3 regions of the Klebsiella scottii genome follow, and region 2 is predicted to be linked to each of the others. Evidence: riboswitches for the same ligand, from Rfam matches in the RefSeq annotation. Region 2 holds a riboswitch; each other region holds the start of a gene.

Region 1 (10,573 bases), 1.2 Mb from region 2:
GGCATTCTGATTAACAATGCCGGCACCGCCATTCCCGGCGACTTTCTCAGCCAGAGCGGCGAGGAGCTCTCCCGGCTGATTGCGCTCAACGTAACGGCGGTGACCCGCCTGGCCCATGCTATCGCTCCCCGGCTGGCGGCCGTGGGGGAAGGGGCTATTGTCAACATTGCCTCGGTTGTCGGGCTGGCTCCGGAAATGGGCCTGACGGTGTATGGCGCAACTAAAGCCTTTGTGCTGTTTCTCTCTCAGGCTCTCGACGTGGAGCTGGCCGCGAAAGGGATTTACGTCCAGGCGGTGCTGCCTGCGGCGACCCGCACCGAGATCTGGCAGCGCAGCGGCCAGGACGTTGATGCCATTCCCGGCCTGATGGAGGTGGATAAACTGGTGGATGCGGCGCTGGTGGGTTTCGACCGCCGCGAATTAGTCACCATTCCGCCGCTGCACGATGAAACGCAGTGGGGGGCCCTGAACGCGGCGCGCCAGGCGATGCTGCCCGGCTTCGCGCAGTCGGAACCGGCGCCGCGCTACCGCGCCTGACGCCTTCGCGTGACGTTGTCACCTGAGCGTCAGCCCGCCCAGCGCCTCGGCCATCAGCTGTCCGAGCATCGCGCAGGCGGCGGTATTCCGCGCCTGAAGCGGATTCTCTTCGAGACCGATAGCCAGGGCGCCGGGGGATGGCAGCAGGGCGCCTGCGGCATGCAGATTCTCCGGCATGCCGATTTTGGTTCTGACCGTCAGGCCTAATCCGGCCTGCACCGCCGCCCAGACGCCGCTGAGGCTATGGCTAACAAACATCACCTGCCACGGAATGGCGGCCGCGTCGAGAGCGGCGATAGCCCTTGAGCGCATCAGGCACGGGCTTTCAAACATCACCAGCGGAAGCGGCTCGCCCGCGGCCAGCAGGGCGGCGACGTCGAGGTCCGGATGATGAATCCACTCCAGCTGGCACTGACCCAACGTTGGGCCGCTATCGTCGGTTTGCCAGAGCAGCGCCATATCCAGCGTGCGTTCGGCCAGCGCCTGGCGCAGCGGGAGATTGCGGTCCACTCTGGCGACGATCCGCAGCTGCGGGTGGTGACGTTTAAACTGGCCGAGGATCCCCGGCATCAGGGATTCGCCAAAATCCTCCTGCATCCCAATGCGGATCTCACCGGTAAGCCGTTCGCCTTTTAGAGCGCGTAGGGTCTCATCGTTGAGCTCCAGCATGCGCCGGGCATAGCCCATCAGCTTTTCTCCCTCGGCGGTGAGCGCCAGGTGACGACCCTGTTTCACCACCAGCCCGGCGTCGCACTGCATCTCCAGCTTCTTAAGCTGAGCGCTGACCGCGGAGGTTGAGCGCGAAAGACGTACCGCCGCCTGGGCAAAGCTGCCGCACTCGATCCCGGTGACAAAGGTGCGTAGCGCATCGAGATCCAGCGCCGGAGTAAGCTTTTCCATAATCATCCTCTTATTCAGGATGATGACTCCTGAATTATTCGATTTTCAGGAAGATACTGTGGCATCACACTGGGCTCAACGTCAACATTACCTTCCGGAGTTACCATGATCGTTATGCAGTATCGCTTTACGCTGCCCGCTGACTATGACATGTCGATTATTGAGCGCCGCATTCGCCACGGCGGCGCAAAGCTGGACGGCTTTCCCGGCCTGTTATTTAAAACGTACCTTTACTCTCGCAGCGATGACCGCGCCGGGGCTATAAAGGAGAACCGCTATGCTCCGCTGTACGTCTGGCAAAACGCAGAGGCGATGGCGCGCTTTCTGCAGAGTCCGGGGTTTGCCGGCCTGTGCGCAGACTTTGGCTGGCCGCGGATCGAAAGCTGGCTGGCGCTGCGCGTCCCGGCGGTCGGGGAGGTGATGGATAAGTCCTGGCTGAGCGTCAAAAAGCGCGCCATCGCTCCGTTTAGCGATCTGGCAAACCTCGATCTGCAGGGGCAGCTCTGCGCATGGGACCTGAGCCGCTGGCAGCTGCTGGAGGTCAGCTTTGGCGATGCGCCCTCGGATGAAGGAGAGAGTTATCGCATCGGCTACGTTGCGCGAGGAGAGGCGTAAAAAAAAGCCGATAAGGTGAGTTATCGGCTTTCGGGAGGAGGCGGGGCGGCAAGGGCCGCTATCCCGGATCGGGCGCAGGCGCCGCAGTCCGGGAGTTCAGCTTACTTTGCCAGCACTTCCTGGGCGGTGCGTTCAACCAGATTCAGCAGCACCTTGACGTCATCGAGGGTGACGATCGGGTTGAGCAGCGTCAGCTTCAGGCAGGTCACGCCGTTGTGCTCGGTGACGCCGACGTTGGCGCGACCGGAGTCCAGCAGCGCGTCGCCGATGCGCTGGTTAAGCAGGGCGATAGCCGCATCGTCGCTGCCCGCCGTCTGCTGCGGGCGCGAACGAAACAGCACGCTCGCCAGCTGCGGCTCCATAACCAGCTCCAGCGTCGGCTGGCTGGCAACGTATTCAGCGACGTTTTTCGCCATCGTCACGCCGTGATCGATAATTTCCGCGTACTGTTTCTGCCCCAGCGCTTCCAGCGCCATCCACAGCTTCAGCGCGTCGAAGCGGCGGGTGGTCTGCAGCGATTTGGACACCAGGTTCGGTACGCCGTTTTCTTCATCGAACTCGGAGTTCAGGTAGGCCGCCTGATAGCGCATCAGCTCGTAGTGGCGCGCGTCTTTTAGCAGGAACGCGCCGCAGCTGATGGTCTGGAAGAACTGCTTGTGGAAGTCCAGGGTGATGGAGTCCACGCACTCAATGCCGTCCAGGTAATCGCGGTAGTGCCCGGAAAGCAGCAGCGCGCCGCCCCAGGCCGCATCCACGTGCAGCCAGATCTGATGCTCCGCCGCAATGCCGGCAATCACGCGCAGCGGGTCGATAGCCCCCGCGTCGGTGGTGCCTGCCGTCGCCACGATCGCCATGATCTGCTCGCCGTTGGCCTGCGCTTCGGCAATTTTCGCCTTCAGATCTTCGACGTCCATGCGCGCAAAGCGGTCGGTTTTGACCAGGGTGACCGAACGGTAGCCGAGGCCCATCAGCGCCATGTTCTTCTGCACCGAGAAGTGGGCGTTTTCAGAACAGAACACTTTGTATTTGCGGATATCGCCCGGCAGACCATCCTGCTGAATCGAGTGCCCCTGGCGGGCGAAGAAAGCATCGCGCGCCAGCATCAGGCCCATCAGGTTACTCTGGGTGCCGCCGCTGGTGAAAACGCCGGCGTCGCCTGCCCGGTAGCCCACCTGGGCGCGCAGCCATTCGATCAGCTTCATCTCAATGATGGTGGCCGACGGGCTTTGGTCCCAGGAGTCCATACTCTGGTTGGTGGCGTTAATCAGCACTTCCGCCGCCTGGCTTACCACCAGGCTTGGGCAGTGGAGATGCGCCACGCACTGCGGGTGATGCACCGACAGGCTGTCTTTCAGGAAGTACTCGATCGCACGTTCAATCGCCGCCTGGTTGCCCAGACCCTGTTCGGTGAACTCAAGGGTAATGCGCTCGCGCAGCTCGGCGACGCTTTTGCCTTGATACATCTCAGGCTGCTTGAGCCACTGCGCGACGGCCTGGCTGGTCTGAGCGATAACCTGCTGATACGCCTCAATGCTCTGCGGCGAACCGGCAAGGATCGGATTCAATTGGGACATGGCGGTCACTTACTCCACTCAGACCGGTTTTACGCCGGCGGCCAGCAGGGCCTGTTCAAATTTGTCGAAGAAAATCTCCAGCTCAGCGTTGCTGATCAGCAGCGACGGCAGCAGGCGCAGGACGCAGCCGTTACGGCCGCCGCGCTCAAGGATCAGGCCCGCTTCGAAGCATTTTTTCTGCAGCAGGGCAGAGAGCGCGCCGTCTGCCGGGTAGCAGCCCATGTGATCCTGAGCTTCGTTCGGCTTAACGATTTCGATGCCGATCATCAGACCGAGACCGCGAACGTGACCAATGACCGGGTAGCGTTTTTGCATTTCGGCCAGCTTGCCTTTCAGCCACTCGCCCTGGGCCGCAACTTTACCGGCGATGTCGTTCTCTTTCAGGTGACGCAGGGTGGTCAGGCCGGTTGCCATTGCCAGCTGGTTGCCGCGGAAGGTGCCGGTGTGGTGACCAGGTTCCCAGGCGTCAAACTGCTTCTTGATACCAAGAACGGCCAGCGGCAGACCGCCGCCTACGGCTTTGGACATCACGATGATGTCCGGCTCAATGCCCGCGTGTTCGAAGGCGAACAGCTTACCGGTACGCGCGAAGCCGGCCTGGACTTCATCGATAATCAGCAGAATGCCGTGCTCCTGGGTCACTTTACGGATGCGCTGCAGCCACTCGACCGGCGCCGGGTTCACGCCGCCTTCGCCCTGAACGGCTTCAAGGATCACCGCCGCAGGCTTACGCACGCCGCTTTCAACGTCGTTGATCAGGTTTTCGAAGTAGTAGGTCAGCGCCTTCACGCCGGCTTCACCACCAATGCCCAGCGGGCAGCGGTACTGATGCGGGTACGGCATAAACTGCACTTCCGGCATCATGCCGTTAACCGCTTCTTTCGGTGACAGGTTGCCGGTCACCGACAGCGCGCCGTGGGTCATCCCGTGGTAGCCGCCGGAGAAGCTGATGACCGAAGAACGGCCGGTGTATTTTTTCGCCAGCTTCAGCGCCGCTTCAACGGCGTCAGCGCCGGACGGGCCGGTGAACTGCAGGCAGTATTCTTTACCTTCGCCCGGTAATAAAGAGAGCAGGTATTCGGAGAAGCGATCTTTTAACGGAGTTGTCAGATCGAGGGTATGTAACGGCAAGCCGCTGGTAATGACACTTTGGATGCTCTGCAGCACGTCAGGATGGTTATGACCAAGAGCCAGGGTTCCAGCACCGGCAAGGCAGTCCAGGTACTGTTTGTTATCCGCATCGGTCAGCCATACGCCTTCCGCTTTGGTAATGGCCAATGGCAGCTTGCGCGGGTAACTCCTGACGTTCGATTCGAATTCGGCCTGACGGGCCAAAAAGGTTTCGTTGTTTGCGTCCAATAAATCTGCACTTAAAGTATCAATACGGACTTTATCCGTCATCATATCACTCCCACAACCAGCGTTACGGTTGAACCCTGGTTGAATAATTGGTTTAAGAAAATGAATCGCCATTCATAAAGCGCGCACAATATATGGCTTTTTAAATCCGCATTCAACGTTTTATTTATTGCGCTATTTTTACGTTATTTTTACATTGTTAAATTTAATGATAAATGGCTGATTTTTATCCGTTATTTTAACGTTCATAAAACCATAAAAAGTGTAATTATTAGTGTAGGATTTTACCCTGTTTTATTACCGCTTCGCTGACGCCGCTGGCGGAAATAGTTCCGCCAGCGGTAAGGTTACTCAACGCAGTTCGATAGCGTACTGCGATAAAGGTGTGATTTTTTTAACCAACTTATTGTTAAACAAAAACTGTTCGTAGGCTTCGTAGCGCGGCTTATCAAGCGCCGCCGGATCGGTGGCGAACAGCGGTATCGTTTGCAGCCACGCCTGCTTGTTGAGCTCGGTATTCAGCTCCGGGTGAGCGGCGGCGAAGGCCTGCCAGGTCTCCTGCGGGTGGGCGCGTAGCCAGGTCACGCCTTTTTGCAGCGCGACGAGGAATTTTTTGATTTTCGCCGCGTGCGCTTCATCCCGGTTGGCGACAATCACCAGCTCGTCGTAGGCCGGCACGCCGTAATCCTCTACGTTCATGACCTGCGGCTCTTTGCCCTGCAGCTTCAGCTCCAGCGCCTCAATATTGCGGTAGCCGCCGATAACCGCGTCGACCTGGCCAGCAAGCAGGGCGCTGGTCAGCTGGAAGTTAACGTTGATCAGCTTGATACTTTGCGGATCGATATGCGCCGACTGCGCCATAGTTGCCAGCGTCGCCTGTTCGATGCCGCTCACCGAGTAGCCAACCTTTTTCCCCTTCAGGTCGGCGGGCGTTTTGATGCTCTTATCCAGCGCAATAATAGTGTTTAACGGCGAGTTAATCAGCGTCCCGACGCGCACCAGCGGCAGGCCCTCATCGGCGAAAAAATGCACCTGCGGCTGGTAGGTTATGGCCAGGTCGGCCTGGCGAGCGGCCACCAGCCGCGGCGGCAGCGCCGGGTCGGATGGCGGAATGATTTTGACGTCGAGGCCCTGTTCTTTAAAGGCGCCAATCTGTTCCGCAACCATAATCGGCGCGTGATCCGGGTTGATATACCAGTCCAGCACCAGGGTTAGCTTCTCGTTCGCCGCAGCGTGTGCGCTGATAGCCGCGCTGAGGGCCATCGCGGCAAAAATACGTTTATTCATGGTATTCCTTATTATCCGTACAGGTCATTATTCCGGCGTCCAGTCGATCAGCCGGTGCAAGAAAGCGTCGACCGCCAGCCACAGCAGGACGGTCAGCAGCACTAAAATAAACAGGGCCGCAAAGCAGATGTCGGTCTGCAGCCGGGCGTTGGCGTTGAGCATGACGTAGCCGAGCCCTTCGGCTGAGCCCACCCATTCGCCGATGATGGCGCCAATCGGCGCGACGGCGGCGGCCATCCGCAGGCCGGACCCCAGCGCCGGCAGCGCGGCCATCAGCCGCACGTGGCGCAGCTGTGCGCCAAAGGAGGCGCCCATCGTGCGGGCCAGATCGAGATAGTCGTGATTGACCCGCCGCAGGCCGTCAAAGAACGCGGAGGTGACGGGGAAGAAGATCACCAGCACCGCCATCATCACCTTGGCGCTCATTCCGAAGCCAAACCACAGCACCAGCAGAGGGGCGAGAGCGAACACCGGGATGGCCTGGCTGGTCAGCACCAGCGGCATCAGCCAGCGCTGCAGCCGCGGCGAGACGATCATGCAGAGCGCCAGCACCACGCCGAGCAGGACCCCGAGCAGCAGTCCGCTGAGAATTTCGCTTAGCGTCACCAGGGTATGCCAGCCCAGATACGCGCGGTTGAGCCACAGGGCGCCGGCGACCGCCGATGGCGAAGGCAGCAGAAAGGCGGGGATCCCGCTGCGGGTCACCAGCCACCAGACCAGCAGCAGGCCGCCAAACACCACCGGGCCGCGCAGGAGTTTGCCCCTCATCCGTCGGCCCTCATCAGTTGCTGCAGCAGTTCCGCCTGGCTGGCAAGCAGCGCGGGATCGTCCGCCGCCCGCGGCGGCAGGCCAGACAAATGGTGCGAATCGTCGATCCCGCCCGCGGACGGCGCGAGCACCAGCAGACGGTGGCTCAGGCGGCAGGCTTCCATCGGATCGTGGGTAATCAGCACCACGGTCCGGTCGGCCAGCAGCTCAGCCGCCAGGGTTTGAATACGCGTGCGGGTGATGGTGTCGAGGGCGGAGAAGGGTTCATCCATTAAGACCACGGGGCGGTCTTCATACAGCGTGCGGGCCAGCGCCGCGCGCTGACGCATTCCGCCGGAGAGCGACGCCGGGCGATCGTCGGCGCACTGCTCCAGCCCGACCTGGCGTAATAAGGTTGTCACGCGCGAACGGTCAACGCGCTCCCCGCGCAGGCGCGCGCCAAGCGCTACGTTATCGCGCACGTTCAGCCATGGATAGAGCAGGTCCTTCTGTCCCATCCACGCCAGCCGTTTCGCCACGGGCAGCCCGTCGCTGGCGTAGACCTGGCCGGACGTCGGCGCCGCGAGGCCGGCGATGATGCGCAGCAGGCTGGTTTTTCCGGCGCCGCTGGCGCCCAGCAGGGAGACCCACTGCCCGCCGGGGATATCGAACGATAAATCCTCAAAAACGACCCGCGAACCGAAGCGTAACCCCAGTCCCCGGACGTGGATGGCCGGGGGAGTCACGCCGACGCCTCCGTTACCGCATTCAGCCCCATCTGCCAGAAGTTGGCCTCCAGCCGCGTGGCGGTGGTGAAGATGGCGCTGAGCTCAGCGAATCTCGACTCGCCGCCGCGCTGCTGCCAGAGGGTTTCCAGCAGGGCGATCGCCGCGTTGACGCCGTTGAGATAGCCTTCGTCGCCATAGTTGCGGATCCACGAGGCGTAGGGATTATCGCTCAGGCGGGTCTGCGGACTATGCAGCAGCCCGAGCCCAATTTCTGCGTAACCGGCCACGCAGGGCATCAGCGCGGCCAGCAGATCCAGGGCGTCGCCGGAGTGGCCGATATCCAGCACGTAGCGCGTGTAGTTGACCGTCTCAGACGCCTCCGGCTCGGCGGCCATGATCGCTTCATCCAGCCCCCAGCCGGCGCAGTAGCCGACGTGCAGCGGCAGCTCGCTGAGGATGGCGTTCATCGAGGCCGCCGCGGCGCGCATCTCCGGCAGCGTGCGCAGCTTGCTGACCAGCAGGGCATAGCTGCGGGCAAAGTGGATCAAAAACAGATAGTCCTGCGTCAGGTAGCGGCGGAATGCGCGTTCGGGCAGGGTGCCGTCAGCCAGCTGATGTAAAAAGGGATGGGCGACGTAGTGCTGCCAGTCGCGTCCCGCCTGCTGGCGCAGACGACCGTAGATACCTTGAGTAAATGCGGGAAGAATCACAGGACCTCCTGATTAAGGGGAGATCCGGGCGTGCAGAAGTATGAACAGGCAATGGCGGAAAACTGGCAAAATTGCCGACCCGTCCCTTCGCTGGCATGACCCAGATCAGGTTCAAAGGGTTCGGCTTACGCCATCTCAGCCCTCACGGGACACCCCTCGGTAGGGCCATGTTATACGGCATTCACTTTTTGATTACAATCCCGGCTTCGGGTCATTGCGCCAGGGGATTGCGCTCCGTTTAAGTGACGGTGTCACGTGGTCATTAGCTGAAAAGTGCACGACGGCCACGGGCAGGGAAATTTTTATAGCTAATTAGTGTGATTTATCGCGCTTTTTTATCTAAAAGTAAGGCGAAAACCGGCCGCCGGCAGTGGGGACCTCCGCGGCGCGTACTATATATTCTCATAGGCTGAAAGCCATTATTCTTCAGTGACCTGGGGAGTAAAAAACCATATCGCCTGGAGAGTGCATGAAGCCGCTATTCCCCCGGCAGCAGCTGGCGCCGGGCAGCCCCTTGAACGCAGAGAAAAACAGGCGTCCGGCGAGAGAAAAAGCTCGCGGAAAGAGGTAAAGTGACCCGCAGAAGATGGACAGAAAAGATACGACTAACTCTGTTGGTTTCCTCTCTCCATTTGAAATGAATTGAATAATAGGTACCAATGCTGGTCGGGAGCGGTGAGTCACGTTTTTTGCCTGCTCAGACACCGTCTGTGATTAAAAATGGGTCTATAATTGGCGCTTCTGCGTCATCCCTTTGAACTCTCTGATTAATTTGATTTTGCGCCAGCAGGCGATAAATGCTCATGTGACTGGATTACAGATAGACGATGTATAGAGGGTGGAGGGCGGCATGCTATTAAAAGAATTAATTATTTTCGACCTGTTAGCCACCCCCGTCTGGGTGGTTCATCCTTTCAAAGAGCGCATCCTCTACAGCAACCAGGCCTCCAGAACCCTCAGCGGCGATATGTCGCTGGATGAGATGCGCAAAGGGACATTCTCCACCTGCCCGGAAGTGAGCCTGCAGAATTACCTCTATTACTGCAAAAATATTGCCGAGATTTTTGAAGTCTGGACAATTAATTCCGCCGACGGCCAGACCTCGATTTACTGTAAAACCACGCTGATTAAATCAGAAGAATATGACACGCTGATTCTCTTCGAAGCGGTAAAGCTGCTGCAGCAAAATGAGTCTATCAATACCTCCTCCCGGCATTACCAGCGGCGCAGTAACGGTTTTTTCTCCCGCTTTTTTATGACCAACTCCGCGCCCATGTTATTAATCGATCCTCACCGGGACGGCAGAATTATTGATGCCAATATTGCCGCGCTGCGCTTTTATAATTACACCTCGGATGAAATGCGGGCGAAGCATACCTGGCAGATTAATACTTTGGGCCGCGATGTTCTGCCGATCATGCGCAACGTCGCAAGCCTGCCTGGAGGCCATAAGCCGCTCAATTTCACCCATATTCTCGCCGATGGCTCCATTCGCCACGTTCAAACCTACGCCGGTCCGGTGGTGCTATACAATATTCGCCTGATGCTCTGCATCGTGCATGACGTAACCGAAGAGGTGCATTTAAGGCGCGAGCTTGAGTTTTCAGCTTCGCACGATCCGCTGACCGGTCTGCTTAACCGGCGTGAGTTTTATCGCATCGTTGATTCCGCTTCGTTTACAGCTGGCGGCTTCTGCCTGCTGCTGGTTGATGTCGATAACTTTAAGGCCATTAACGATAGCTACGGCCATCAGAAAGGCGATGAGGTTTTACTGGCGATTTCCCGGATCCTTGAATCGACGGTGACGCATCAGGACAAAATATATCGCTGGGGAGGCGAGGAGTTTCTGTTATTTCTTCCCGAACGCTCCATCGCGATGGCGCTGCAAATGGCGGAAACCATTCGCCTTGCGGTTAGCGGCCATCAAATGCCGGATCATCCCAGCCCGGTTACCGTCAGCATCGGCGTCGCCGATCGTCAGGATGATGAAGAGATCGACCAGCTGTTCAATCGCGTCGATAAGGCGCTGTATGCGGCGAAGAAAGAAGGGCGAAACCAGGTGAAGCTGCACCTGGTGGAAAAATATTGAGGCGCGGCGCGATGGGCCCCGCAATAA
Region 2 (10,573 bases):
CAGAGCGTGAACGTCGGCGGCTGCGCCCTGAATATTGCGGTGGCGCTAAAAAGGCTGGGCATCGCGGCGCAAAACGCGCTGCCCATCGGCGAAGGCGTGTGGGCGGAAATTATCCGCAATCGCCTGGCGCAGGAGGGGATAACCAGCGTGATAACCCGCGCCAGCGGCGACAACGGCTGGTGCCTGGCGCTGGTGGAGCCGGACGGAGAGCGCACGTTTATGTCCTTCAGCGGCGTCGAAAACCGCTGGTGCGACGACTGGCTCATACCGCTCAATGTCGGGCTCAACGGCCTGGTGTATCTTTCCGGCTACCAGCTGGCCTCCCCCAGCGGCGAGCGGCTGGTGGCGTGGCTGGAGAAGCAGAGTGACGTCACGCCGTTTATCGATTTTGGTCCGCGAATCGCCGATATCCCCGAGGCGCTAATGGCGCGCCTGATGGCGCTGAAGCCGCTGGTTTCCGTTAACCGTCAGGAGGCGCAGATTGCCGCCGAGGCTAACGGCTTCTCCGCTGAGGTGAGCGAGTTCGGCGCCGGGTGGCTGAAAAAGTACCGCGCCCCGCTGATCGTCCGCCTGGATAAAGAAGGCGCGTGGTTTTTCAGCCCGCAGGCGAGCGGACAGGCCCGAGCCTTCCCGGCGACGGTCGTCGATACCATCGGCGCCGGGGACAGCCACGCGGGGGGCACCCTGGCCGGATTAGCCGCCGGCTGGAGCCTGGAAGAAGCGGTGACGCTGGGGAATGCCGTGGCGGCGTGGGTGGTGGGTCATCGGGGCGGCGATTGCGCCCCGGATCGCGAAACCCTACTCCTCGCACACAAAGACGTATAGATCGCTGCGGCAGTAGCTAATGCTGTATTCGATAGGGTGCTGGTGCTGATCGAGGGCAACCTGTTTAATCACCAGCACCGGGATCGCGCTATCCATCTGAATATGCGACTGAAACTCGGCGTCCGGCATCCTGGCGCTGACCCGGGAGCGGGTGCGCTGGGGAAGGATCTGCCGGCTGCGGAAGTAGTCGTACAGCGAGACGCTGATCGCATCGACGTCGTGGATAAGATGCGCGGGAACCCACGACTCCTCAAGCGATACCGCCGCTTCATCCACGTAGCGGATGCGCTTGAGCATAAACACGTCGCTGCCTGCGGCAATCGCCAGCTGCTGCGCGACCTCCTCCGGGCATTTGACGATCCGCTTATTGACCCACAGGGTGTCGGGCTTTTTACCCCGCAGCACAACCTGCTGGGTAAAGCCGCGCGCCTCTTTCAGCGAATACTCGAAAATATTGTTGACCCGGGTGCCGTAGCCCTGGGCGCGCGTAACCACGCCTTCATCTTCCAGCGTCCGCAGCGCCTTGCGCACGGTGATACGCGATACGCCGGTAAGCTGACTCAAATCGCGCTCGCCGGGAAGGATATTACCGTTCTCCAGCCAGCCGCTGCGCACGGCGTCCTTGATGGTGTCAGCAAACCTGATATACAGCGGCGCGTTATCCGTCGCGGCCATGCGTTCAACGAGCTGGTGAATCAACCGGGTATGCGCCTGTTCCATTTGTCTTTTCCTGACTGAAATCTGGCGTCAGTATATCAGGCTTACCACCAGGCGTGGAAATGGTGCACCGGACCAATCCCCTGCCCCACTTCCAGCGAATCCGCCTGCGCCAGCGCCGCTGAGAGCCAACCTTTGGCTTCGGCAACCGTTTGTCCCCAATCGTGGTAGCGCGGACGCAGCGCGGCCAGCGCGGCGGAGAGCGTACAGCCGGTGCCGTGGGTATTTTTGGTCCTGATCCGCGGGGCGGTGAAGCGCTGCTCGCCTTCGGCGCTAAAGAGCCAGTCCGGACTTTCGGCATCGTCCAGATGACCGCCCTTCAGCAGCACCGCGCCGCAGCCCAGCGCCAGCAGCGCCCGGCCCTGCTCAAGCATCTCTTTTTCATTCTGCGCGTGGGGCGCATCCAGCAGCGCCGCGGCCTCCGGCAGGTTTGGCGTTATCAGCGAAACCTGCGGCAATAGCCGGGTGCGTAGCGTCGCCACCGCCGAGGCTGACAGCAGCGGATCGCCGCTTTTCGCCAGCATCACCGTATCCAGCACCACGTTGGCGATCCGGTAGCGCGCCAGCCGCTCGGCCACGGCTTCGACAATATCCGTTTCCGCCAGCATGCCAATTTTGGTGGTATCGATACGGACGTCGCTGAACACCGAGTCCAGCTGGGCGGCAACAAAATCAGGCTCGATGCGGTACACCGACTGCACGCCACGGGTGTTCTGCGCCACCAGCGCGGTGATCACCGAGCAGCCGTAGGCGCCGAGGGCGGAAAAGGTTTTAAGATCGGCCTGAATCCCCGCGCCGCCGCTGGGGTCGGTGCCGGCAATCGTTAAGGCGTTAATCCGCTTCATTGATGGTCCTCCTCGTACAGCGCATCAAGGAACGCCGGGGTAAAGCTGCCCGGGCCGCCCTGACGGGCCGCCAGCCCGCCCGCCAGCTTCATCAGGCCGCAGGCCGCCGCGACGTTTTCCAGCCGGTCGCCGGGAAGCGCCGTACTGGCGGCAACTACCGCAGACAGGGCGCAGCCGGTGCCAACAACGCGGGTCATCAGGCGATCCCCACCGCTTACGGCGCGCGTGCGCTGGCCGTCGGTGACGTAATCCACCTCACCGGTCACCGCAACCACCGTATTCAGCTGACGCGCCAGCGCCTGGGCGGCCGGCAGCGCCGCCGCCGCGGTATCGGTGGTATCGACCCCGCGCCCGCCGCCGCTCATCCCCGCCAGGGCCATAATCTCCGAGGCATTGCCGCGAATGGCGGCCGGCTGCAGGGTTAACAGATCGCGACAGAATTCGCTGCGCAGAGTGAGCGCGCCGACCGCAACAGGGTCCAGCGCCCACGGCTTGCCGGCCTGCTGCGCGCTGCGGACAGCCGCCCGCATGGCGTCGGCGCGGTCGACGGTTAAGGTTCCGACATTAATTAACAGCGCATCGGCAATGGCGGCAAACTGGCCTGCCTCCTGCGGGTCAATCACCATCGCGGGGGAAGCGCCAATCGCCAACAGGACGTTGGCGGTGAAAGTCTGCACCACGTCGTTGGTCATGCAGTGAATAAGGGGGGAATGGCGGCGAAAAAGATGTCGCAGATGCGCGATATGCGCGGGGTTCAGTTGCTCAGCTTGCATCGTTTGCTCCAGCCAGGCGATGAAGAAGCAACGACCTTGCGGTCTCTGACTTCCCTACGCTGGCATTATCCAGATCAGGTGGTACGGGTTTTTCTCAGCCTTCACAAGGAAGGGCACCCCGAGTCATTTAATTCAAAATCAAAAACTTGCGATTAACATTCCGTTAATCTCTGATCAGGATAATGCCATCGGGAAGTCAAAGACACAACCTTTCTAAAAACAGCATACGTCCCGCCAGTGACCCACGCTGGGGACCATAAGAGCAAACCAAAACACGCGGCATCCCCGGTGGCGCTATCGCGATATGTCGAGATAATGAGCTACAAAATGTAGAAAATGTGAAGATTGTCATTGACAACTCTGGATTTAGGAAAACGCTGAATAGAAATTCATAACGGAATGATAATCTGTCTACTCCAGTTCAGGAGTTGAAGATGAAAAAAATAATCCTTTTCGTGCTTGTAGTAGCAAGTGTCTCCAGTTTATCCGGATGTATCATGCCCTGGTGGGGACCAGGTGGCGGAGGCGGTGGCGGAGGTCCGATGCAAGGGCCTGGTGGCGGTGGTGGTGGTGGTGGCGGTGGATTTGGTGGAGGTCATGGTCCGGGCTGAATCTAAAACACAGGCATAAAAAAAACCGGACGGGAAACCGCCCGGTTTAGTTGATCTTATTCGTTCTTTTCTCATTAAGATAATGCCGAATAGCGCTATCGAATCCGTAATTTTTAATACGATCAAGCAGGCTGGAACGACGACAATCAGGCCGACATTAATAATCGCGTCGTCGTTTGTACCGTCTAAAATCCACTGCATCAACGGCAGGTTGCCAGTGGACTAACCCCGCCGCCGCTCGTGGGGGATGCTTTACCGTTTTCCAGCCCCCGGAACATGCGCTTCCCGCCCTGATTTCCCTGCCCTTTTTACGCACATATCGATTTGCTTTCGCCGCTACCCGGGCACAAGATTAGCAGTGGGAATAATGTTTTGCGCAGATAACCATCCGAGGTGGGCTATGTCCGTTTATCACCATGCGCTGGTGCTGATTAACAGCAGCATTGACGGGGCTCCGCTGCTTCAGCACGCGGCTAAAATGGCCGAAGAGAACGCCATGAAGATAACCATCGCCCATATCAGTACCGACTATCGGGCGCTGAACTACGTTTCCGACAGCCTGATGGATGATGACGTCTCGCAGGAGGTGATCCAGGCCAAAGCCCTGCTCAACGAACTGGCTACCACCGTCGCCCTGCCGGTGCAGACGCTGGCGCTGGTCACCGCCCGCCGCTTTGCCGACGTCGAGGAGTGCGTGCGCCAGCGCAATATCGATTTGATTATTGCCGGCCACCGCAACCGCCTGCTGGGGGTGATGGCTTCCCGCTCCCTCGAGTACATCAATCACCTCAGCGTGGACGTGCTGATTAAGCACCTGCCCTGACCCACCGCTGCGGCCTCCCCGAAAGAGTGGGGCTGATTACGGATTCACTTCCCGCAGCGAACTCAGCAGCAACGCGAAGCTGGACTCAATCAGCGGCGGTAGCGGCTGCGGCCCGCGCATTAGCGCCACGGTGCGGCTCAGCGCGGGCTGCTGCAGCTGGGCTATCTTCAGCTGCGGATCGCATAAATGGGTGGTATAGAGCTCGGGCAGAATGGCTATCGCCAGGCGCGACCGCACCAGGCCATACAGCGTTTCGATATAGTCCACCTGATAACGCGTATTCAGCGTCAGGCGATGGCTCTCCGCCAGCGCCCCCACCAGCCGCTGGATATTGCCTTTCGAGAACACCGCGATATCGCGACCGGCCAGCAGCTTCCACGGCAGATGCGGCTGGCTGGCGAGCGGATCGTCGCCGTGCAGCACCGCCACAAACGGGTCCTCGCGCAGCGGATAAACCTGCAGCTCTGCGGGCAACGAGCTGTCGATGGCGCCCACGGCGAAATCAATCTGCCCGCTCAGCAGTTCGCGCACCAGCGCGTCGTTGGCCCGATCGTGAAACTCGACCCGCAGGCGCGGAAAGGTCTCGGCCAGGGTCTGCGGCAGCAGGGGAAAAAGCAGCGAGCTGACCGACGGCATCAGCCCAATGCGCACCGTACCGTCGCCGCCGGCTTCGACAATCTGCCGCATATCATCAAACGCCAGCTGGGCCACGCTCAGCACGCGCTGCGCGTGGGGCAGGATCGCCGCGCCCAGTTCGGTTAGCGTGACCGAAGAGGCGGTGCGGTTCACCAGCTTGCCGCCGAGCACCGCCTCCACCTGCCGCAGCGCGCTGCTCAGCGCCGGTTGGCTGATGGCCAGCCGGTTGGCGGTATCGGTAAAATGACGCAGCTGCGCCAGGGTAACAAAATACTGTAGCTGCTTGAGAGAAAGCGCGGGCAGCCGCTGCCACGGTTCGGTCATGTTATCCATCGCTGAGAGTGAGCAGGCAGAATAACCCGAGCTTATCGGGCGATAAATTTATTCATCTGGGCAAACGTTTGCTGTGCCCCTAGAGTATCGCCATTATCCTTGTGCCGGAGTTGTTATGTCCAGCAGTGCTGAAAACCGCCGCCGCGCCGTGCAGGCCGCCCGGGGCGAATTGCCGTTCGATCTCTTACTCACCGGGGGAGAGATCGTTGATATGGTCACCGGGGAAATCCGCGCCGCCGACGTCGGCATCGTCGGAGAGATGATTGCCAGCGTCCACCCGCGCGGTAGCCGCAGCGATGCCGCAGAATCCCGCGACCTGCAGGGCGCATACCTCTCTCCGGGGCTGATGGATACCCACGTCCACCTCGAAAGCTCCCATCTGCCTCCCGAGCGCTACGCGGAAATCGTCCTCGCCCAGGGAACGACGGCGGTATTTTGGGATCCGCACGAGCTGGCCAACGTTCTCGGCGTGGAGGGCGTGCGCTACGCCGTTGCCGCCAGCCGCAATCTGCCGCTGGAGGTGATGGTCGCCGCCCCCTCCAGCGTCCCGTCCACGCCGGGGCTGGAGATGTCCGGCGCGGATTTTGCCGGAGAAGAGATGACCACCATGCTGGCGTGGCCGGAAGTGCGCGGCGTGGCGGAAGTGATGGATATGCACGGCGTGCTGCACGCCAGCGAGCGGATGCAGGAGATAGTCCAGGCGGGTCTCAACAGCGGCAAGCTGATTGAAGGCCACGCCCGCGGGCTGAACGGCGCGGATCTGCAGGCCTATCTGGCCGCCGGCGTCACCTCCGATCATGAGCTCACCTCGGCGGAGGATGCGCTGGAAAAACTGCGCGCCGGCCTGACGCTACAAATTCGCGGCTCGCACCCCTATCTGCTGGAGGATATCGTCAAGGCGCTGAAAACCCTGCCGCATCTCTCCTCGCAAATCACCGTCTGCACCGACGATGTGCCGCCGGATATGCTGCTGGAAAAAGGCGGCATTATCGCCCTGCTAAACCTGCTGATCGGGCACGGCCTGCCGGCCACCGATGCCCTGCGCTTCGCCACGCTGAACGCGGCGATCCGCCTGCAGCGCAATGATTTAGGCCTGATTGCCGCCGGTCGTCGCGCGGACCTGGTGGTGTTCCCCGCGCTGGATAAGCTGCAGGCGCGCGAGGTCTATGTCGCCGGGAAGCTGATTGCCCGGGACGGACAGCTGCGCCAGCCCATTCCTGCGGCCACCGACGTCACGCCGCCGCGCGATACCCTGCAGCTTGCGCCGCTGAGCGCCGACGACTTTATCCTCAAGGTCGGCGGTATTCGCCACGGCGTCGCCCGCCTGCGGCATATTCGCGGCGCGCGTTTTACGCAGTGGGGGGAAGTTGAGGTGCAGATCCGCGACGGCAGCGTCCAGCTGCCCGACGGCTTCAGCCTGATTTGGGTCAAGCACCGCCACGGGCGCCATCAGGCGACGCCGCAGATTGCCCTGCTTGAGGGCTGGGGCGAGCTGCGCGGGGCGATTGCCACCAGCTACTCCCACGACTCGCACAACCTCGTGGTGCTCGGGCGAGACGCCGAAGAGATGGCGCGGGCCGCCAACCGGCTGATCGCCTCCGGCGGCGGCATGGCGCTGGCGCAGCGGGGAGAAATTCTGGCCCATGTCGCCATGCCGATTGCCGGGATGCTTTCCGACCTGCCGGCGGCGGAGCTTGCGCGCCAGTTCCGCGAGCTGCGCGATCTGAGCGCCGAGATTGCCGACTGGGAGCCGCCGTACAGGGTGTTTAAGGCCATCGAAGGAACCTGCCTCGCCTGTAACGCCGGGCCGCATTTGACCGATTTGGGTTTGACCGACGGCACCACCCGCCGGATCGTCGACCCGCTGATAGCCTGCCGGGAAACCCCGGAGCATACCAACAACAATAATCACCACGGAGCCTGATAATGGCTGACAACACACTTCCTGCATCAACCCGGGGCAGCTGGCTGGAACGGCGATTTTCCCTCTACTCACGCGGCAGTACGCTGCGTACCGAGTGCCTGGCGGGGGTCACCGGCTTTCTCGCCGCCGCCTATCTGCTGGTGGTTATTCCCGGCCTGCTGGCGGTAGGCGGGATGGATAAAGGCGCGGTTACCACCGGAACGATTCTGGTCTTCGTCGCCGGAACGCTGCTGATGGCGTTCTACGCTAACCTGCCGTTTATCGTCGGCCCCGGCATCGGCGGATCGGTGCTGGTGGGCGTCACCCTGGCCGGTAGCGAAGGTATCGGCTGGCAAATCGGCCTCGGCATCGCCTGCTGGTCCGGAATTCTGTTTTTCCTGTTGACCAAATTCGGCCTGCGCGAGGTAGTGACCCGCTCGGTGCCGCAGTCGATCAAGCTGGGGCTAACGGCCTCCATCGGGCTGTTCGTGGCGGTTCTCGGCTTTCGCAACGCCGGCCTGGTGCTGGCGAATGCGAAAACCAACGCCCTGATGCTCGGCGATTTCCTGGCCCCCGGCGCGCTGGTGGCGCTGTGCGGCCTGTTTCTCGCCATTGCGCTGCAGGCGCGGCGCATTCCGGGCGCGATTCTGTGGGCCATCCTCGTTGCCACCCTCGTGGGGATCCCGGCCGGCGTCACCCGGCTGCCGACCAGCTTTATCGCCATGCCGCACTCGCTGACGCCGGTGCTCGGTCACGTCGATATGCTCGGCGCGCTGAATATCGCCTTTCTGCCGTTTCTGTTTATCTTTTTCGCCTCTGAGTTCTTCTCCACCATGGGGACAACTCTGGCGGTAGGCGGCGAGGCGGGCCTGCTGGATGAGGAGGGCAATATGGTGCACATCAACCGGCCGTTTATGGTCGACTCCATCGCCGCAGCCATCGGGCCGTGGGTCGGTATTCCGGCAGCCACCGCGCTGATTGAGTCCTCCGCGGCGGCCGAAGCGGGCGGCAAAACCGGGCTGACGGCGCTGGCGGCGGCGGTGATGTTCCTGCTGATGCTGCTGTTTACCCCGATTGCGCTGATGATCCCTAAAGAGGCCACCGCGCCGGCGCTGATCCTGATTGGTCTGAATATGTTCAGCGGTCTGCGCAAGGTCGATTTAGCCAACTTTACCGACGGGCTACCGGTGTTAATGATGGTGATGATCACCCTTATTGCCAACAGCTTTGGTACCGGCATCGCCGGCGGGCTGCTGTTCTATATCGTGATTAAGGCCGTTGCCGGAAAGTGGCGCGAGATCCCGTTAGGGCTGTGGATCCTCGCGATCCCGCTGGTCTACTACTTCGCGACGCTGGTAAGGCACTAAGGCGCCGGGCGCTGGTTCTGCAGCGCCTCGCAGCGGGCCTTCACCTCTTCATAGAGCAAACGCACCGCGGCAGAGAGCTGCTTGCGGTGCGGGCAAATCATATTCAGCGGCACCCGGTCGCCCTGATACTGCGGCAGGAGAACCTTCAGCCGCCCGGCGCGAATATCGTCGCTGACGTCGAGCCAGGATTTGTAGGCAAACCCCTCCCCGGCAATCGCCAGACGGCGAATCACTTCCGCATCGTCGCTGACGATAACGCCAGAAACCTGCACGTGCTGAACCTCCCCCGCCAGGCTTAATGACCAGCGATCGAACTGCCTGCCGCGCAGCACGTACAGCAGAGCGTTACGCTGCGCCAGCTCCTCCAGGGTCTGCGGTTCGCCGTGTTCGGCGATCCACGCCGGGGAGGCCACCAGCACCCGGCGGTTTTCCGCCGCCACCGGCAGCGAGATAAACGAGGCGTCGTCGTTATCGCCATAGCGAAACGCCACGTCGACCGGATCTTTAAACACGTCGGTGCGATGATCGGAGAACAGGATGCGCAGCCTGAGCTCCGGGTAGCGCTGGCGAAAGGCGCGAAACACCGTCAGCAGCAGATTGCGCCCAAGGTCGGAGGGCACCGCAATTTGCAGCGTGCCGCGGATTTCGTCATCCGGTAGCTGGATTTTTTGCAGCCCGGCGTGCAGGGTGTCGAGCATCTGCGTCGCATAGGGCAGCCAGGTCTCCCCTTCGGGGGTCAGGCGCAGGCTGCGGGTTGAGCGGGCAAAAAGACGGATATTCAGCGTGGTCTCCAGACGCTTAATCGCCGCGCTCACCTGCGCCGGCTGCTGCCCGACCTCCCGCGCCGCGTCGCTGAAGCTGCCGAGCGCCGCCGCGCGGACAAATAACGTCAGATCTTCCAGCCTGAACATATTAACTCCCACCTCCGAATCGCCGGACTTTTCCTAAAACTGGCGCAGTTCGCTGAATCGCGTAACCGGCACCATCGTTTGCTTACATTTTTAATCAACCAGTACTTGCCATCGCCGTCATGCTTCGGAATGATACGAGGCTGCGATTTTGTGTCCAGGATAATAATGAGGAATTTATGCGTAAAACAAAAATGCTGCTTCTGGGCGTACTGCTGGCGAGCGCCGGCGTCGTTGGGTCGGTTTCCGCCGCCGATCTGCAGAAATATGAGCTGGACGGCGTCACCTCCGACTTCCAGCAGTTTCGCGTAGGCGATACCGTACCGGCGCTGTATATGACCCCGGAGTACACCATTAAGCAGTGGCAGCAGCGCCACCTGCCTGCGCCAGACGTTAACACCCACTGGACCTACATGGGCGGCAGCTATGTGCTGGTCACCGAGCCTGAAGGTAAAATTGTCAAAATTTACGACGGCGAGATTTTCTACCAGCACTGATTGCAAGGCTCACGCAGCGCGCAGCGGCCGCTAGCCGCAACGAAAAACGCCCGGTCCTTCTGCTGCTCCCGCATGGCGCAGCGAAGTCCCGGGCGTTGTTTTACGCGCGGCGGTTAAACCGCGCGGAAGGCGATCTCGCTGGGAATAACCTCACCTTGCCAGTAGAGCTGGGCCGCCACGCGCCCTGCCAGCTGGCGATAGATATCGGTAAACTCGCTTTCCGGGCGGGCGATCACCGTCGGGGTACCGTTATCCAGGTCCTCACGCAGATGAATGTGCAGCGGCAGCTGGGCCAGCAGCTGGGTATGATATTGCTCCGCCAGCTTCTGCGCGCC
Region 3 (10,573 bases), on a different contig from region 2:
CAGCAGCGCGTTGCCCACGGCCATCAGACAGCAGAACATAATCAGCCGGCGGCGGTCGCCCTGGCTATCGGATCGCTTCGCCAGCGCCAGGCTGACCGCGATCCCGGCAATGGCGTTAACGGTATAAAACAGCCCGACCCAGAAAGGCTGCGCACCTACTTCGCGGCTGAGAAACAGGCTGAGCGTCGGGGCCTGCAGCGCGCCGGCAATCCCCATCATAAAAGCGACCAGCATAAAAGCCGCGTAGACGCCGTTAAGCCGCCGCCCCATTGTCATTAACCACAGCATGTCATGTCCTTAGCACGCGAAGAAAACGAAAAAAGCCAGCAGAAGTCATCTGCTGGCGGGTGATTTTATACTCAATCGATTTCAGGTTACAGGCAGGCGGCCATTATGAGCGGACCGCGGCAACGCCGGGAACGTGAAAGACGACAGGTACGCACCAATACTCAGTCACACATGATGTCTGCAAGTTAACGCTCAGAGGTCGGTGACGTAACTCCCCACTGCATCAGCTCGCCGAGTATTTCCTGCTGTCGTCCTGCCATCAGGCGGGCTAGCCATGACGCATCCTGCGTCGCAGAAAAGTAGCGTTGGTAGAACTGCTTAGCGGTTGACCTCATCATATTCATCTCCTCGCTTCATCGGAATCTATTATTGGCCTAATATAGGGATTAATAAATTGCTGAGTTTTCATCAGGAGTTCCCCTTTTATGTCTTCCGCCCGTCTGCAACAACAGTTCATCCGCTTATGGCAATGCTGCGAAGGCAGGTCGCAGGAGACGACGCTCAACGAGCTGGCGGAGATGCTAAGCTGTTCGCGCCGCCATATGAGAACCCTGCTGAACATGATGGAAGAGCGCGGCTGGCTAACCTGGGAGGCGGAAGCGGGACGCGGTAAGCGATCGAAGCTGGCCTTCCTTTACACCGGCCTGGCGCTGCAGCAGCAGCGGGCGGAAGATCTGCTGGAGCAGGATCGCATCGATCAGCTGGTGCAGCTGGTCGGCGATAAGGCCGCCGTGCGCCAGATGCTGGTCTCTCATCTCGGACGGAGCTTTCGCCAGGGGCGGCATATTCTGCGCGTGCTCTACTACCGGCCGATGAAAAATCTGCTCCCCGGCAGCGCTCTGCGCCGTTCGGAAAACCATATCGCCCGGCAAATCTTCAGCGCCCTGACGCGGGTAAATGAGGAAAATGGGGAACTGGAAGCCGATATTGCCCACCACTGGCAGCAGCTATCTCCCACCCACTGGCGCTTCTTTTTGCGTCCCGGCATCCACTTTCACCACGGCCGCGAGCTGGAAATGGAGGATGTGATCGCCTCTTTGCAGCGCAGCAACGCCCTGCCGCTCTACTCCCATATTGAGCGCATCGTCTCGCCTACCGCCTGGACGCTGGATATCCATCTGACCCAGCCGGATCGCTGGCTGCCGTGGCTGCTGGGCCAGGTTTCCGCGGTGATACTGCCGCGCGAATGGCAGTCGATGGAGAACTACTCCGCGATGCCGATCGGTACCGGGCCCTATGCGGTGGCGCGCAATAACCAAAATCAGCTAAAGATCCATGCCTTCGACGACTACTTCGGCTATCGGGCATTAATTGACGAGGTCAACGTCTGGGTGCTGCCGGAGATTGGCGAAGAGTCGAACGGCGGCTTAACCCTGCAGGGCACCACGCAGAGCGAGAAAGCCGTCGAAAGTCGTCTGGAAGAAGGCTGCTACTACCTGCTGTTTGATTCCCGCAGCCCGCTTGGCGCCAATGCAGCCGTACGCCAGTGGCTGAGCTATCTGTTCCAGCCGGCGAACCTGCTCTATCACGCGGGCGAACATTACCAGGGCAACTGGTTCCCGGCCTACGGCCTGCTGCCGCGCTGGCACCACGCGCGCAGCCACGCCTGCGAGAAGCCCGCGGGCCTGGAGTCGGTGACGCTGACCTATTACCAGGACCATATTGAGCATCGCGCGATCGGCGGCATTATGGCGACGCTGTTAGCCGAACATCAGGTCAGGCTGGAGATTCGGGAGCTGGAATACGCGGAATGGCATCGCGGCGAGGTTGTCAGCGATATCTGGCTAAACAGCGCCAACTTTACCCTGCCGATCGACTTTTCCCTGTTCGCCTGGCTTTATGAAGTTCCGCTCATTCGCCACTGCATCCCGATTGACTGGCAGGAGGATGCCGGCCGCTGGCATGCGGGCGAGTTAAACCCCGCAACCTGGAGTCAGCAGCTGCTGGCTAATCAAACGATCGTGCCACTGATCCACCACTGGCTGATGATCCAGGGCCAGCGCAGCATGCGCGGTGTGAGAATGAACACCCTCGGCTGGTTTGATTTTAAATCGGCGTGGTTTGCGCCGCCGGAACCCTAGAGCCTTGCCACCTGGCGCGGAAGCACTTTCGGTCAGCTAACAAAATCATTACACTGGTCGCCGTTCTCAACGGGGTGCTAATAAACATACGCGATATCGTTCAGGCTGCATCAAGGCAGCCTGAACGATGAAGCGTCTGGGCTGAGAAAATACCCGTCGAACCTGATCCGGATAACGCCGGCGAAGGGATTTGAGGCTCACTCAAAATCCTTTGCCACCCCTTTTTTGTGAGGTGCAAAGTGTTGAAAAAATTACTCCCGCTGCTGGTGCTGGTCGCCGCTCCCGCGTTGGCTAAACCCGTTCTCACCGTTTATACCTACGACTCCTTTTCTGCGGACTGGGGCCCAGGCCCGGCCGTCAAAAAGGCTTTTGAAGCCGACTGCGGCTGCGAGCTGAAGTTCGTGGCGCTGGAAGATGGCGTCTCGCTGCTGAATCGCCTGCGCATGGAAGGCAAAAACAGCAAAGCCGACGTGGTCCTCGGACTGGACAACAACCTGCTGGAAGCGGCGGCGCAAAGCAAGCTGTTCGCCAAAAGCAACGTGCCGACCGACGCGCTTACGGTCCCTGGCGGCTGGAACAACGATACCTTCGTACCCTTTGATTACGGCTATTTCGCCTTCGTCTACGATAAAAACAAGCTCAAAAATCCGCCAAAAAGCCTGAAAGAGCTGGTTGAGAGCGATCGGAAATGGCGGGTGATCTACGAAGATCCGCGCACCAGCACGCCGGGCCTCGGCCTGCTGCTGTGGATGCAGAAAGTGTACGGCGACAAATCCCCGCAGGCCTGGGAGAAGCTGGCGGCGAAAACCGTCACCGTGACCAAGGGCTGGAGCGAGGCCTACGGCCTGTTCCTGAAGGGGGAAAGCGATCTGGTGCTGAGCTATACCACCTCTCCGGCTTATCACATTATCGAAGAGAAAAAAGATAACTACGCGGCGGCCGCTTTCAGCGAAGGCCACTACCTGCAGGTCGAAGTGGCGGCCCGCACCGCGGCCAGCAAGCAGCCGGAGCTGGCGGAGAAGTTCCTTAAGTTTATGGTCTCTCCGGGTTTCCAGAATGCGATTCCGGCGGGCAACTGGATGTACCCGGTCACCCAGGTGACGCTCCCTGCCGGCTTTGACGCGCTGGTCAAACCGCAGACCACGCTGGAGTTCACTCCGCAGCAGGTCGCTGGCGAACGACAGAACTGGATTAACGCATGGCAACGCGCCGTCAGCCGCTAACTATCGGCTGGCTGCTGCCGGGCCTGACGGCCGCCGCCGTGCTGGTCGTAGTGGCGCTGGCCGCTTTTCTGGCGCTCTGGAGCAGCGCGCCGGAGGCGGCCTGGCTGGCGATCGTTCGCGACAGCTATCTCTGGCACGTCGTCCGCTTCTCCTTCTGGCAGGCGTTTCTCTCGGCGCTGCTTTCGGTGGTGCCGGCTATTTTTCTTGCCCGCGCCCTTTACCGGCGCCGCTTTCCCGGCCGCACGCTGCTGCTGCGCCTGTGCGCGATGACTCTTATCCTGCCGGTGCTGGTGGCGGTATTTGGCATCCTGAGCGTTTACGGCCGTCAGGGCTGGCTGGCGGCGGCTTTTAGCGCGCTGGGATGGCGGTGGGATTTCTCCCCTTACGGGCTGCAGGGAATTCTGCTGGCGCACGTCTTCTTCAATATGCCGATGGCGACCCGCCTGCTGCTGCAGGCGCTGGAGAATATTCCCGGCGAACAGCGGCAAATTGCGGCCCAGCTTGGCATGCGCGGCTTTCACTTTTTCCGCTTCGTGGAGTGGCCGTGGCTGCGGCGGCAAATTCCTCCGGTGGCGGCGCTTATCTTTATGCTCTGCTTCGCCAGCTTCGCTACCGTACTCTCCCTTGGCGGCGGCCCTCGGGCCACTACCATCGAGCTGGCGATCTACCAGGCGCTGAGCTTTGATTACGACCCGGCTCGCGCGGCGATGCTGGCGCTGATCCAGATGAGCTGCTGCCTCGGGCTGGTGCTGCTCAGCCAGCGCCTGAGCAAGGCCTTGGCGATCGGCGTGACCCACGTTCGCGGCTGGCGCGACCCTGACGATCGCCTGCACAGCCGCCTGACCGATTTCGTGCTCATCGCGATCGCGCTGCTGCTGCTGCTGCCGCCGCTGCTGGCGGTCGTCATCGATGGCCTGAATAACAATCTGCCGCGGGTGCTGTCCCAGCCTGCGCTATGGCAAGCCTTCTCGACCTCCCTGCGCATCGCGCTGGCCGCCGGCATACTCAGCGTTATTCTGACGATGATGCTGCTGTGGAGCAGCCGCGAGCTGCGCATCCGCCGCCGCCCGCTGGCCGGCCAGGCGCTGGAGCTCAGCGGAATGCTGATCCTCGCCATGCCGGGAATTGTGCTCGCGACCGGCTTCTTTTTACTGCTCAATAATAGCGTTGGCCTGCCCGACTCCGCCGACGGCATCGTTATCTTCACCAATGCGCTGATGGCGATCCCCTATGCGCTGAAGGTGCTGGAAAACCCGATGCGCGACGTCGCCGTGCGCTACGGCATGCTCTGCCAATCGCTGGGGATGAGCGGCTTTACCCGCCTGCAGGTCGTAGAGCTTCGCGCCCTGAAGCGCCCGCTGGCCCAGGCGCTGGCCTTTGCCTGCGTGCTTTCGATCGGTGATTTCGGCGTGGTGGCGCTGTTCGGCAACGACGATTTCCGCACCCTACCGTTCTATCTGTATCAGCAGATTGGCGCCTATCGTAGCCAGGACGGTGCCGTTACCGCCCTGCTGCTGCTGGCGCTGTGCTTTGTCCTCTTTACCGTGATTGAGAAGCTACCGGGGCGTGATGTTAAAACTGAATGATGTAACCTGGCTGTACCAGCACCTGCCGATGCGTTTCACCCTCTCCGTACAGCGCGGCGAACGCATTGCGGTACTCGGCCCCAGCGGGGCGGGGAAAAGCACGCTGCTGAATCTGATCGCCGGCTTTTTGCCGCCGGCGAGCGGCAGCATCGTCATCGACGGTCAGCCGCATACCGATACGCCGCCCGCCCGTCGCCCGGTATCAATGCTGTTTCAGGAAAATAACCTCTTTAACCATCTCACCATCCGCCAGAACATCGGCCTTGGCATGCACCCCGGGCTTAAGCTGAGCGCCGGGCAAAACGCCAGTCTGCAGGCTATTGCCGAACAGATGGGCCTTGATTCCCTGCTGGAGAGGCTTCCCGGCGAGCTATCCGGCGGTCAGCGGCAGCGGGCGGCGCTGGCGCGCTGTCTGGTGCGCGAGCAGCCGGTACTGCTGCTGGATGAGCCGTTTTCCGCGCTCGATCCGGCGCTGCGCCAGGAGATGCTGATTTTGGTCGCAGAGGTTTGCCAGCGCCGGAATTTGACGCTGCTGATGGTGTCGCATAGCGTGGAGGATGCGGCCCGCATCGCCCCGCGATCGCTGGTGGTGGCCGACGGGCGTATCGCCTGGGATGGCGCCACCGATGCGCTCTTAAGCGGCAACAGCAGCGCCTCCCATCTGTTAGGGATCAGCGCGCGATAACCTGGTGCAGAATATTGAGATAGACCGGCATCAGCGGGTGGCGAATCGCCACGGTTAACGCCACGCCCGCCAGCGCCAGCGCCAGCGGCGTCAGCCACAGCAGACGCGTACGCGGCAGCAGTCGGGTCAGACGATCGCTTGTTTTCGCGCTACGCCACAGTCGCCAGCATAGCCAACCGGCCAGCCACGCCAGCAGCGCGGCGCTCAGCAGCAGCCACTTAAAGCTGGCGCTGTTCTCATCGGCGGGAATATCAATGGCCGCGCCGGCAAGAATGCCTGGTAAAAAGTAGAGCGGCGGCCACAGCAGACAGCCAATAATATTCGGCAGAATAAACTTCGCGACCGGCAGGTCAAGCATTCCGGCAACCATCGGCACCAGCGGTCTCGTCGGCCCGACGAAGCGCCCGATCAGGATCGTGACCATGCTGTGCTGGTGCAGCGCGTGCTCGGTCTTATCAAGCAGCGCTTTGTTTTTCTTCATAAACGACCAGCGATGCAGCGGTTTTTTAAACCGCCAGCCGAGCCAGAATGAAATCCAGTCACCGAATAAACAGCCGACGATCCCCGCCAGCCACGCCTGCCAGAAGTTAACCTCACCGCTGCCGATCAGCGCGCCCAGCCCGGCCATCATCACCGTACCCGGCAGTATCAGCCCCACCAGCGCCAGCGATTCAAGAAAGGCGACCAGCATCACGGCTATCAGCGAGTAGACCGTGGATTGGGTGATAAAATGTTCCAGCAATGCTTGCATAGTGTGCCCGGTTTAAAAACGAAGCACGGATTCTCCAGAGCCGTCGCGCCTTCGTCAAGCCATCAATTGTCTGAATAGTTTACTGGTTGTGACAATTTTCCGGGGCATCATTTCACTTTATTTACGTTTTATTCACATCCTGCGCGGAATTCGCTCGGGCTGGCGCCGGTGCATTTTTTAAATACCCGCGAGAAATAGAGCTGATCTTCAAAGCCAACGTTGCGTCCCACCGTGGCGATGGGCATTCGCGTGGTGCTCAGCAGCAGCTTGGCCTGGCTGATGCGCTGATCTTCCCGCCACCCCAGCACGCTGATGCCCAGCTGCTGGCGGAACAGGTGCGACAGCCGCGACGGCGACAGACACACGTGCTGGGCGACGCTGGCGATATCAAAATGGCTGTCCGCCAGGTGATCGCTAATGTACTGGCAGGCGTCGCGGACCCGGTTATCCAGCGGCGGGTACAGGGATTCGTTAATGGCCTCCATGCGCCGCAGCAGCAGCTGTTCCAGCAGATTGATCGCCAACAGCTCAGAGTAGCGCCCGGCCCCCTGTCCGGCGTCGACGATCTGGCCGAAAAGCTCGCCAAAGCGCGCCTGCCACTGCTCATCGGGACGGAAAAATCCGGTGTGGGCGAAAATCGTCGGCCAGTTCAGCCATTCGTGCCAGTAGGCCCGCGGGCGGAAGTAGACCCACTGGTGATACCACTCGCGGGCATCAGGGTGGCGGCCGTAGTGATGAATTTCCCCCGGCGGGAAGAGTAAAATATCGCCAGGCCGGCAGACAAACTGTTCGTCCTGGTTGTTGATCACCCCTTCACCGCGAATCGTCAGATTAAGAATAAAACCTTTCATGCCGAGCGGGCGGTCAATAAAGAAATCCAGATAGCTATCCGCATCAATCGGCGTCAGCCCCGTAACCAGGTGGGCGTTAAAAGAGTAGCCCGGTAGCAAAGGATCGTTTTGTGTTTCAGCCATAAACTCAGCTCTCCCGGAGAGGCTCTGGACACCAATTGTCCATATTCGTTATTTTATCCCTAAGCGCGCTTCCCGTAATGGGATGCGGGTTGAAATTCGAATTAAAACCCGCCTGATTTCAGCAAAAATCGACGACACCGCTCAATGTAAGCCATTCCAACGCATAACAAAAGTGTCTATAAATACGGCAGGAAAGTCCACATTGAATATTTGCACGGCGTCACACTTTGCGATGACATAGCAATATAGTCCATAAGATTAGCGAATACGGCCTGACGGTTTTTCCCGAGGATATCTACTGTTTCACCATGAATGGTTTTTAGCATGGAGTAACAGCATGGCAATTGCGATTGGCCTCGATTTTGGTAGTGACTCAGTTCGCGCTCTGGCAGTGGAATGCGCCACCGGCGAAGAGCTCGCCTCCAGCGTAGAGTGGTACCCACGCTGGCAGGAGGGGCTATTTTGCGACGCCCCGAATAATCAGTTCCGCCACCACCCGCGTGATTACATTGAATCAATGGAAGCCGCGCTGAAAAGCGTGCTGGCGCTGCTGAGCCCCGGGCAGCGCGCCGCCGTCGTCGGTATCGGCGTTGACAGCACCGGCTCGACGCCGGCGCCTGTCGATGCCGACGGCAACGTGCTGGCCCTGCGGGAAGAGTTCGCCAACAACCCGAATGCGATGTTCGTGCTGTGGAAAGACCATACCGCGGTAGAAGAGGCGGAAGCCATCACCCGCCTGTGCCACCAGCCGGGCAAAGAGGACTACTCCCGCTACATCGGCGGCATCTACTCCAGCGAATGGTTCTGGGCCAAGATCCTCCATGTCACCCGTCAGGATAGCGCCGTTGCGCAGGCCGCGGCCTCATGGATTGAGCTGTGCGACTGGGTTCCGGCGCTGCTCTCCGCGACCACCCGCCCGCAGGATATTCGTCGCGGCCGCTGCAGCGCCGGGCATAAATCGCTGTGGCACGCCGACTGGGGCGGTCTGCCGCCGGCCAGCTTCTTCGACGAGCTCGACCCCATTATCAATCAGCACCTCAGCTGGCCGCTGTTTAGCGAGACCTGGACCGCCGACGCGGCGGTCGGCACCCTCTGCACCGAATGGGCCCAGCGCCTGGGTCTGCCGGAAACGGTCACCATCTCCGGCGGCGCCTTCGACTGCCATATGGGGGCGGTAGGCGCCGGCGCGCAGCCTAATACGCTGGTTAAAGTCATCGGCACCTCCACCTGCGACATTCTGATCGCCGATAAGCAGAGCGTTGGCGCCCGCACGGTGAAAGGCATCTGCGGCCAGGTCGACGGCAGCGTGGTGCCCGATTTTATCGGTCTGGAGGCCGGGCAGTCGGCCTTTGGCGATATCTACGCCTGGTTTGGCCGCATTCTCGGCTGGCCGCTGGAGCAGTTGGCGCTTGCCCATCCGGAGCTGAAAGAGCAGATCCGCGCCAGCCAGAAACAGCTGCTGCCGGCGCTGACCGAAGCCTGGGCGAAAAATCCCTCGCTCGACCATCTGCCGGTGGTGCTGGACTGGTTCAACGGACGGCGCACCCCAAACGCTAACCAGCGCCTGAAAGGCGTAATAACCGATCTGAATCTCGCCACCGATGCGCCGGCGCTGTTTGGCGGCCTGGTTGCGGCAACCGCCTTCGGCGCCCGCGCCATTATGGAGTGCTTCACCGACCAGGGGATCCCGGTCATCAACGTGATGGCGCTGGGCGGCATCGCGCGCAAAAACCCGGTCATCATGCAGGCCTGCTGCGACGTGCTGAACCGGCCGCTGCAAATTGTCGCCTCCGATCAGTGCTGCGCGCTGGGTGCGGCCATCTTTGCCGCCGTCTCCGCCGGCGTATATAGCGATATTCCAACGGCCCAGCAGCATATGGCAAGCCGGGTGGAAAGCACCCTGCAGCCGCGTCCGGCCCAGGCGCAGCGCTTCGAACACCTCTATCAGCGCTACCGGCAATGGTCAGTCAGCGCTGAACAACAGTATCTCCCTTCGGCTGCACAGGCGGAAAAGGCCTCGCAATCTCAGCCAGCTCTCACCCATTAAGGACACCAAAATGACGATTTTTGCTAACTATGAAGTCTGGTTCGTGATTGGCAGCCAGCATCTGTACGGCGCGGAAGCGCTGCGTCAGGTCACAAAGCATGCCGAGCACGTGGTGAACAGCCTGAACGCCGAGGCAAAACTGCCGTGCCGGCTGGTATTAAAGCCGCTGGGCACCACGCCGGACGAAATCACCCATATCTGCCGCGACGCTAACTATGATGATAAATGCGCCGGCATGGTAGTGTGGCTGCACACCTTCTCTCCGGCCAAGATGTGGATTAACGGCCTGACCATCCTCAATAAACCGCTGCTGCAGTTCCACACCCAGTACAACGCGTCGCTGCCGTGGGACAGCATCGATATGGACTTTATGAACCTCAACCAGACCGCGCACGGCGGCCGCGAGTTCGGCTTTATTGGCGCCCGTATGCGCCAGCAGCATAGCGTGGTGACCGGCCACTGGCAGGATCGGGACGCCCATCAGCGCATCGGCTCATGGATGCGCCAGGCGGTCTCGAAACAGGATACCCGTCATCTGAAAGTCTGCCGTTTTGGCGATAACATGCGCGAAGTCGCGGTCACCGATGGCGATAAGGTCGCCGCGCAGATCAAATTCGGCTTCTCGGTCAATACCTGGCCGGTGGGCGATCTGGTGCAGGTGGTCAACGACGTCAGCGAAGGCGATATCAGCGCCCTGGTTGATGAATATGAAAGCAGCTACCGGCTGACTGCGGCAGCGCAGGTCCGCGGCGATAAGCGGCAGAACGTTCTCGATGCCGCGCGTATCGAGCTGGGAATGCAGCGCTTCCTGCAGCAGGGCGGCTTCCACGCCTTCACCACCACCTTTGAAGATTTACACGGCCTGAAGCAGCTTCCGGGTCTCGCCGTGCAGCGTCTGATGCAGCAGGGCTACGGCTTTGCGGGCGAAGGCGACTGGA

What was found. A riboswitch is a leader RNA that binds a small molecule or an ion and turns the genes downstream of it on or off. The one in region 2 is predicted to bind thiamine pyrophosphate.
Region 1: another riboswitch for thiamine pyrophosphate. It lies ahead of QFI97_RS15360 (TenA family protein); the one in region 2 lies ahead of thiM (hydroxyethylthiazole kinase).
Region 3: another riboswitch for thiamine pyrophosphate. It lies ahead of thiB (thiamine ABC transporter substrate binding subunit); the one in region 2 lies ahead of thiM (hydroxyethylthiazole kinase).

The regions. Positions count from the first base shown of each region.
Region 1 is NZ_JARXNI010000020.1:1,629,246-1,639,818, reverse strand. It holds gene QFI97_RS15400 (SDR family NAD(P)-dependent oxidoreductase) at 1-537, shown strand, start outside; gene QFI97_RS15395 (LysR substrate-binding domain-containing protein) at 556-1,443, opposite strand; gene QFI97_RS15390 (DUF4865 family protein) at 1,543-2,052, shown strand; gene QFI97_RS15385 (pyridoxal phosphate-dependent decarboxylase family protein) at 2,154-3,635, opposite strand; gene QFI97_RS15380 (diaminobutyrate--2-oxoglutarate transaminase) at 3,645-5,030, opposite strand; gene QFI97_RS15375 (ABC transporter substrate-binding protein) at 5,337-6,272, opposite strand; gene QFI97_RS15370 (ABC transporter permease) at 6,300-7,040, opposite strand; gene QFI97_RS15365 (ABC transporter ATP-binding protein) at 7,037-7,765, opposite strand; gene QFI97_RS15360 (TenA family protein) at 7,762-8,457, opposite strand; TPP riboswitch at 8,523-8,624, opposite strand; gene QFI97_RS15355 (GGDEF domain-containing protein) at 9,308-10,546, shown strand.
Region 2 is NZ_JARXNI010000020.1:437,097-447,669, reverse strand. It holds gene QFI97_RS09875 (PfkB family carbohydrate kinase) at 1-825, shown strand, start outside; gene QFI97_RS09870 (GntR family transcriptional regulator) at 799-1,545, opposite strand; gene thiD (bifunctional hydroxymethylpyrimidine kinase/phosphomethylpyrimidine kinase) at 1,587-2,387, opposite strand; gene thiM (hydroxyethylthiazole kinase) at 2,384-3,160, opposite strand; TPP riboswitch at 3,195-3,291, opposite strand; gene QFI97_RS09855 (hypothetical protein) at 3,643-3,972, opposite strand; gene QFI97_RS09850 (universal stress protein) at 4,172-4,594, shown strand; gene QFI97_RS09845 (LysR family transcriptional regulator) at 4,631-5,554, opposite strand; gene QFI97_RS09840 (adenine deaminase) at 5,679-7,487, shown strand; gene QFI97_RS09835 (NCS2 family permease) at 7,490-8,833, shown strand; gene QFI97_RS09830 (LysR family transcriptional regulator) at 8,830-9,744, opposite strand; gene QFI97_RS09825 (RcnB family protein) at 9,921-10,238, shown strand; gene apbC (iron-sulfur cluster carrier protein ApbC) at 10,352-10,573, opposite strand, start outside.
Region 3 is NZ_JARXNI010000017.1:156,932-167,504, forward strand. It holds gene QFI97_RS00970 (sugar efflux transporter) at 1-288, opposite strand, end outside; gene sgrT (glucose uptake inhibitor SgrT) at 474-626, opposite strand; gene sgrR (HTH-type transcriptional regulator SgrR) at 714-2,369, shown strand; TPP riboswitch at 2,430-2,576, shown strand; gene thiB (thiamine ABC transporter substrate binding subunit) at 2,609-3,592, shown strand; gene thiP (thiamine/thiamine pyrophosphate ABC transporter permease ThiP) at 3,568-5,178, shown strand; gene thiQ (thiamine ABC transporter ATP-binding protein ThiQ) at 5,162-5,863, shown strand; gene QFI97_RS01000 (DedA family protein) at 5,850-6,614, opposite strand; gene araC (arabinose operon transcriptional regulator AraC) at 6,743-7,588, opposite strand; gene araB (ribulokinase) at 7,926-9,635, shown strand; gene araA (L-arabinose isomerase) at 9,646-10,573, shown strand, end outside.